2 regions of the Serratia sp. YWN4 genome follow, and region 1 is predicted to be linked to the other one. Evidence: predicted binding sites of a transcription regulator. Region 1 holds the regulator's gene; the other holds the start of a gene.

Region 1 (4,214 bases):
TCCGCCGCTTCAACCACAGCGACGTCTTCCAGCAGATTTTTGACCACATCGTGGAACAGGCTCTCAGCCGCGGCATGGCCAACGGGCGTGTTCTTTACACCGACAGTACCCACCTGAAAGCTGACGCCAACCCTCGCAAGGCAGTGAATGAAGAACGTCCGGTGGGCGTCAGTGAATATCTGGAGCAGCTTGATGCTGCCGTGGAGGCCGACAGGAGGAAGCACGAAAAAAAGCCGCTGCCCGCCGTAAAAAAGACGCCAGAAAGCGTCGCCGTTAAGAACACCAAAGTCAGCACCACCGACCCGGAAAGCGGCTTTATGCACCGGGATAACAAACCGAAGGGCTTCTTCTATCTGGACCACCGCACGGTGGACGGGAAGCACGGCATCATCCTGGATACGCATGTGACACCGGGCAATGTCCATGATAGCCAGCCCTTTATCGGGCGACTTGAGCGGCAGGTAGAGCGCTTCGGTCTGGAGCCGGTGGCGGTGGGTGTGGACGCGGGTTACTTCACCGCCGCGGTGTGCCATCTGACACAGGAAATGGGTATCGCGCTGGTTCCCGGCTATCGGCGGCCGCACAAAGGTCAGAATGAGTTCCAGAAAAAGCACTTCAGGTATGATGAGGCACGGGAAGTGTATGTGTGCCCGGCAGGCGAATTGCTGATATATAGCACGACAGACCGTAACGGTTATCAGCATTACCGTTCAGACCCGGCAGTGTGCCAGCGCTGTGAGCAGAGGCAGCAATGTACGCAGAACAGCAAGGCACAGAAAACGATAACGCGGCATGTGTGGGAAGAGGCGAAAGAGGAAGCCAACAGGTTACGGCTGACGAAATGGGGCAAGAAAATCTACGCGCGGCGCAAAGAGACGGTGGAGAGAAGCTTCGCGGATGCGAAACAGCACCATGGCCATCGGTATGCGCGGTTCCGTGGACTGTCAAAAGTGCAGATGCAGTGCCTGCTGGCGGCCACAGCGCAGAATATGAAAAAGATGGCGCTGCTGGCGCTTCTTTATTGTCTTTACCGGTGGTGGAAAGCGTCTTGGGAAGGCCAGAAAGGTGCCTTGGGCGAACAGAAGTCGCCAATGACGGGGTTATGGAAAAATATCGCGATCGCGACCTGCGGTCGCTAAAAAAGAAGAACCCCACCTGAAGAAGTGGGGTTAGTCAGCAGTCTGAAGGCGCAGCATGCTGCGCCTTTATTATTTCTTGGTATGAATCAGTTCAATGCGGCGATAAAACCGAAAACAATAATCATTGCCAAAGCACAAACGGTGGTAATCAATGACATCTTCAAATCGGTATCCATAACGACTCCCTATCAGATTGGCTTCACTAAGCATAAAATCCACATGATTAATGCGTCAAATCATTTTCACACAGTTCGTGACTAAAATCTTGTTATCATTTCCCTCGTTATAATGCCGAATAGATCTTCCACTTTGCGTCGATATGGGACAGAATCCGCAGTTCACAACTGCGTACCGGCAAAATGCCCCTCCTGTTTAAGCGGCTTACGAACTCAGCACTAAAAACTCAGCTTCCGCTTATCTGGAGAGAGATCTACGCAGGCAAACGATTAACATCATACTCACATACCATAACCTGTGGGTTCAGGAGTCATTCTTTAGATGGCAACGATTAAAGATGTAGCCAAACGCGCTGGCGTTTCCACTACCACCGTTTCGCACGTCATCAATAAAACGCGTTTCGTCGCCGAAGAAACAAAAGAGGCCGTTCGGGCTGCGATCAAAGATCTGCACTACTCCCCGAGCGCCGTCGCACGCAGCCTCAAGGTTAACCACACCAAATCGATCGGCTTGCTCGCGACCTCGAGTGAAGCGCCCTACTTTGCTGAAGTAATCGAAGCGGTAGAGAACAGTTGCTACAGCAAAGGCTATACCCTGATCCTCTGTAACTCACACAATAATCTCGACAAGCAGCAGGCCTATCTGGCGATGCTGGCGCAAAAGCGTGTTGATGGCCTGCTGGTGATGTGCTCGGAATACCCAGATCAGTTACTGGGCATGCTGGAGGATTATCGCAATATCCCAATGGTGGTGATGGATTGGGGTGCTGCACGCGGTGATTTTACCGACACCATTATCGATAACGCCTTTGAGGGCGGTTATCTGGCTGGTCGTTATCTGCTGGAGCGTGGCCACCGTGATATCGGCGCTATTCCAGGGCAACTGTCACGCAACACCGGCGGCGGCCGCCATCAGGGGTTCCTGAAGGCGCTGCAAGAGGCCAATGTTGAGGTGCGTGAAGAGTGGATCGTCCAAGGGGATTTTGAACCCGATTCGGGTTACAAGGCCATGCACCAGATCCTGTCGCAGAAGCACCGTCCTACTGCGGTATTCTGCGGGGGCGATATTATGGCAATGGGGGCGATTTGTGCCGCCGACGAACTGGGGCTGCGCGTCCCGCAGGATATTTCGGTGATCGGTTACGATAACGTGCGTAACGCGCGCTATTTCACCCCGGCGCTAACCACCATCCACCAGCCGAAAGAGCGCCTGGGGGAAATGGCTTTCACCATGCTGCTGGATCGCATTATCAGCAAGCGTGAAGAGTCCCAAGTGATTGAAGTGCATCCAAAACTGATCGAGCGCCGTTCCGTGGCCGATGGCCCGTTCATCGATTATCGCCGCTAGTCTCTTCGCTCAGCCACTCCTGGTTGAGCGTTTCACTGTCCCCCAAATACTCCAGTAGCCAAGCCATCGCCGGTGATTGTGCGTTCTGCTGCCAGGTCAGGCAGCAGGCACTGGCGGGAAACGGCTCCTGCAATTGCAAGGCTACCAGTTCCCCGCTTTGCACTAACGGCAGCACGCGATGCGCTGGTACCATGCCAACACACAACCCGCTGCGCAAGCAGTCTACGGCGGAAACCCAATCGGGCACGGTAAGCCGCCGCTGATTATCCAATGACCAAGTCACTCGCTTGGGCAAGTTGCGCGAAGTATCTTCCAACAACAGAGAGGGATAAGGCCGCAGTTGATCGTTGCGCAGCAAACCGCTCAGGCTGGCCAACGGATGTGACGCGCTAACCACACATAGCCAGTTCATAAAGCCCATATCGCGAAAGGCAAAACCACCGCCCACCGGCACCGCGCGCGTGGCCCCGATAGCCATCTCAGCCCGGCCATCCACCAGCGCGTCCCACACGCCGTTAAACACTTCCGGTTGCACCATCAGTTCCACATCGGGGAAGTGGCGATAAAAATCCACTACCAGTTGGCGGCTGCGCTGCGGCTTAACAATAATATCCACTGCGATTTTTAGCTGCCCGCGCCAGCCATTAGCCACCTGCTGACATTGACGGCGTGTATCAAGCATTTTTTTGATAACAGTACGCGCTTCTTTTACAAACAGCGCCCCGGCAGGCGTCAATTCCACATCACGATGACGGCGTTCAAACAGCGGCACCGCCAACCATTGCTCCAATTGTCGCACGGTATAACTCACCGCAGACGGCACACGGTGCAACTCCTGTGCTGCCGCACTGAAACTGCCGGTGCGCGCTACCGCATCAACCACATCGAGTGAATATTCAGACCACATCTCTTTTTGCCTTCAATTTTTTTAATAGCACTTAGCAAATATTACCGTTTCACAAGCAGAGATCCAGCCGGATACACTGGCCGGCGCTAAAAAACCTGCAATAAGAAATATTAATGAGAAATACCATGCAAAATTTTGGATTTATGTTTTATCTCGCTGGCCTGAGTATGCTGGGTTATCTGGCCACCGATATGTATCTGCCCGCCTTTGGTGCCATGCAACAGGATTTGCAAATCTCCGCCAGTGCCATCAGCGCCAGCCTGAGTATCTTTCTGGCTGGTTTCGCCTTTGCCCAACTGGTGTGGGGGCCGCTTTCCGATAAGCTGGGCCGCAAGCCAGTTCTGTTGTTTGGCCTGGCGTTGTTTGCTTTCGGCTGCCTGGGGATGCTATGGGTGCAAAATGCCGTTCAATTGTGGTCATTGCGTTTCATCCAGGCAATTGGAGTCTGCTCTGCCGCCGTAACCTGGCAGGCCATCGTGGTGGATCGCTATCGCGATGGCAAAGTTAACCGTATTTTCGCCACTATCATGCCATTGGTTGCACTTTCCCCAGCATTGGCCCCGCTGATCGGTGCCTGGCTGCTGAATCACCTGGGTTGGCGAGCGATCTTTGCGGTGCTGCTGGGTATCGCTGCCTTGTTGTTC
Region 2 (4,214 bases), 2.5 Mb from region 1:
GTTCCCCTACGGTTACCTTGTTACGACTTCACCCCAGTCATGAATCACAAAGTGGTAAGCGCCCTCCCGAAGGTTAAGCTACCTACTTCTTTTGCAACCCACTCCCATGGTGTGACGGGCGGTGTGTACAAGGCCCGGGAACGTATTCACCGTAGCATTCTGATCTACGATTACTAGCGATTCCGACTTCATGGAGTCGAGTTGCAGACTCCAATCCGGACTACGACATACTTTATGAGGTCCGCTGGCTCTCGCGAGTTTGCTTCTCTTTGTATATGCCATTGTAGCACGTGTGTAGCCCTACTCGTAAGGGCCATGATGACTTGACGTCATCCCCACCTTCCTCCGGTTTATCACCGGCAGTCTCCTTTGAGTTCCCACCATCACGTGCTGGCAACAAAGGATAAGGGTTGCGCTCGTTGCGGGACTTAACCCAACATTTCACAACACGAGCTGACGACAGCCATGCAGCACCTGTCTCACGGTTCCCGAAGGCACTCAGGCATCTCTGCCAAATTCCGTGGATGTCAAGAGTAGGTAAGGTTCTTCGCGTTGCATCGAATTAAACCACATGCTCCACCGCTTGTGCGGGCCCCCGTCAATTCATTTGAGTTTTAACCTTGCGGCCGTACTCCCCAGGCGGTCGACTTAACGCGTTAGCTCCGGAAGCCACGCCTCAAGGGCACAACCTCCAAGTCGACATCGTTTACAGCGTGGACTACCAGGGTATCTAATCCTGTTTGCTCCCCACGCTTTCGCACCTGAGCGTCAGTCTTTGTCCAGGGGGCCGCCTTCGCCACCGGTATTCCTCCAGATCTCTACGCATTTCACCGCTACACCTGGAATTCTACCCCCCTCTACAAGACTCTAGCTTGCCAGTTTCAAATGCAGTTCCCACGTTAAGCGCGGGGATTTCACATCTGACTTAACAAACCGCCTGCGTGCGCTTTACGCCCAGTAATTCCGATTAACGCTTGCACCCTCCGTATTACCGCGGCTGCTGGCACGGAGTTAGCCGGTGCTTCTTCTGCGAGTAACGTCAATGTGATGCGCTATTAACACACCACCCTTCCTCCTCGCTGAAAGTGCTTTACAACCCGAAGGCCTTCTTCACACACGCGGCATGGCTGCATCAGGCTTGCGCCCATTGTGCAATATTCCCCACTGCTGCCTCCCGTAGGAGTCTGGACCGTGTCTCAGTTCCAGTGTGGCTGGTCATCCTCTCAGACCAGCTAGGGATCGTCGCCTAGGTGAGCCATTACCCCACCTACTAGCTAATCCCATCTGGGCACATCCGATGGTGTGAGGCCCGAAGGTCCCCCACTTTGGTCCGAAGACGTTATGCGGTATTAGCTACCGTTTCCAGTAGTTATCCCCCTCCATCGGGCAGTTTCCCAGACATTACTCACCCGTCCGCCGCTCGTCACCCAGGAGCAAGCTCCCTGTGCTACCGCTCGACTTGCATGTGTTAGGCCTGCCGCCAGCGTTCAATCTGAGCCATGATCAAACTCTTCAATTAAAAGTTCGATTTGCTTTAACAAGTAAAGCGATGCTCAAAGATTACTTTCTGCAAATATGCATTGGAACCGAAGTTCAAATGCTTACTGCTTTGGTCACTCTTCAAGACTTGATATTTTTTTGCCACCGAGGTGGCTGGATATCGTCTTGTGAGTGCCCACACAGATTGTCTGATAAATTGTTAAAGAGCAGTGAGTTACGCGCTTTCGCTTGCTAACTCGAGGTGGCGTATATTACGCGTTCCTCTTTCAGAGTCAACCTTAATTTTCAGGTTTTTTCTCTGCGACCCCCGGAGACTCTGTGAAGTTGTTCACATGTTCCTGGTCGATGGAGGCGCATTATAGGGAGTTCCACGCAGGCCGCAACAGGTATTTTCGACAAAAATCACCGTTTGCTGCATTCCACAGCAAAACCCGTCCTTATACCCGGTTATGCACTAACTTATCCACAGAGCGCATTTGCTCGGAAAATTGTCGAGCACCGCGCAAACGTTTTCGCTACAATTCCCGCGACAAAACGATCCCCCCTTTTTACGGGGGCGTTACCTGAATCTGTTCCTGCTCTTCCTATATATAAGGAAAGAAGGTAGAGATTCACGTAACGCTCTTTATATTGCGACTCAAAGCCAAGGGATAAAACCATGCAACAACCTCGTCCAATCCGCCGGGCTCTGCTCAGCGTGTCTGATAAAGCCGGTATCGTTGAATTCGCCGAAGCACTCTCCCAGAGAGGCGTAGAACTGCTTTCCACCGGTGGCACCGCCCGCCTGCTGGCGAATGCCGGTCTGCCCGTTACCGAAGTTTATGACTACACCGGTTTCCCGGAAATGATGGACGGACGAGTGAAGACCCTGCATCCGAAGGTGCACGGCGGTATTCTGGGCCGTCGCGGCCAGGATGATGCCATCATGGAGCAACATGCGATCAAACCGATCGATATGGTGGTGGTCAACCTGTATCCCTTCGCCCAAACCGTAGCTCGTCCAGATTGTTCATTGGAAGATGCCGTTGAGAATATCGATATCGGTGGCCCGACCATGGTCCGCTCTGCCGCCAAGAACCATAAAGATGTCGCTATCGTGGTGAAGAGCAGCGACTACGCCGCCATCATTACCGAAATGGATAACAATGCGGGCTCGCTGCGCTATCCAACCCGATTCGATCTGGCGATCAAGGCCTTTGAGCATACCGCAGCTTACGACAGCATGATCGCCAACTACTTTGGCGCTCTGGTTCCGGCCTATCACGGCGAAACTGAGCAGCCTTCCGGCCGCTTCCCACGCACCCTGAACCTGAACTACATCAAGAAGCAGGATATGCGCTACGGCGAGAACAGCCACCAGCAAGCCGCCTTCTATATAGAAGAGAATCTACAGGAAGCGTCCGTCGCCACCGCCACGCAACTCCAAGGCAAGGCTCTCTCTTACAACAATATCGCTGATACCGACGCTGCGCTGGAATGTGTGAAAGAGTTCGCCGAGCCGGCTTGTGTGATCGTCAAGCACGCCAACCCTTGTGGTGTAGCGATCGGTGCAAACCTGTTTACCGCTTATGATCGCGCCTACCAGACCGATCCCACCTCTGCCTTTGGTGGCATCATCGCTTTCAACCGCGAGTTGGATGCTGAGACAGCGAAAGCGATCATCAGCCGCCAGTTCGTTGAGGTGATCATCGCACCAGGTATCAGTGACGAAGCCCGCTCTCTGCTAGCGGCCAAACAGAATGTGCGCGTATTGGCATGTGGCCAGTGGCAGCAACGCGTTGCCGGTCTGGATTTCAAACGCGTCAACGGTGGCCTGCTGGTACAGGATCGCGATCTGGGCATGGTGACTGAAGGCGATCTGCGCGTGGTTTCTGAACGTCAGCCAACCGCTCAGGAACTGCGTGATGCGCTGTTCTGCTGGAAAGTGGCTAAGTTCGTTAAATCCAACGCCATTGTTTATGCGCGTGACAACATGACCATCGGCATCGGGGCGGGCCAGATGAGCCGCGTTTACTCGGCCAAGATTGCGGGTATCAAAGCCGCTGACGAAGGCCTGGAAGTACCCGGCTCTGCCATGGCGTCTGACGCTTTCTTCCCGTTCCGTGACGGTATCGACGCCGCCGCCGCAGTGGGTATTACCTGCGTGATCCAGCCAGGTGGTTCGATCCGCGATGACGAAGTGATTGCCGCTGCCAATGAGCACGGTATTGCGATGATCTTCACCGACATGCGTCACTTCCGCCATTAATCCCTTTTGCTGCGTGCGCCAAAGTGCACGCTGTTTATGGAGCACCTGATGAATATTCTGATTATCGGTAACGGCGGGCGCGAACATGCGCTGGCCTGGAAAGCTGCCCAATCGCCGCTGGCGGACAAAGTCTACGTTGCACCGGGCAATGCGGGCACCGCGCTGGAAAACAACCTGATCAATGTGGATATCGCCCCCACCGATATCCCGGCCTTGCTGGCTTTTGCCACAAGCCATGCCATCGATCTCACCATTGTCGGCCCAGAAGCCCCGTTGGTCATCGGCGTGGTTGATGCTTTCCAAGCTGCCGGTCTGAAAATTTTTGGTCCGTCGCAGGCTGCCGCCCAGCTAGAAGGCTCTAAAGCCTTTACCAAAGATTTCCTGGCGCGCCACGCAATCCCAAGTGCGGAATACCAGAACTTCACCGACGTGGACGCTGCACTGGCCTATGTGCGCAGCAAAGGCG

The links. Region 1 encodes PurR, which represses purine synthesis genes. Its sites were predicted from a motif close to CANGCAAACGTTTGCNTG; they were not measured.
Region 2: the regulator PurR is predicted to act here: its motif matches at 2,000-2,017, upstream of purH (bifunctional phosphoribosylaminoimidazolecarboxamide formyltransferase/IMP cyclohydrolase).

The regions. Positions count from the first base shown of each region.
Region 1 is NZ_CM147696.1:2,600,750-2,604,963, reverse strand. Features, by position in the region: gene ACX9GT_RS12420 (IS1182 family transposase) at 1-1,139, shown strand, start outside; gene cydH (cytochrome bd-I oxidase subunit CydH) at 1,226-1,315, opposite strand; gene purR (HTH-type transcriptional repressor PurR) at 1,638-2,663, shown strand; gene punR (DNA-binding transcriptional activator PunR) at 2,644-3,570, opposite strand; gene punC (purine nucleoside transporter PunC) at 3,684-4,214, shown strand, end outside.
Region 2 is NZ_CM147696.1:5,117,108-5,121,321, forward strand. Features, by position in the region: rRNA gene ACX9GT_RS23555 (16S ribosomal RNA) at 1-1,519, opposite strand, end outside; gene purH (bifunctional phosphoribosylaminoimidazolecarboxamide formyltransferase/IMP cyclohydrolase) at 2,159-3,748, shown strand; gene purD (phosphoribosylamine--glycine ligase) at 3,797-4,214, shown strand, end outside.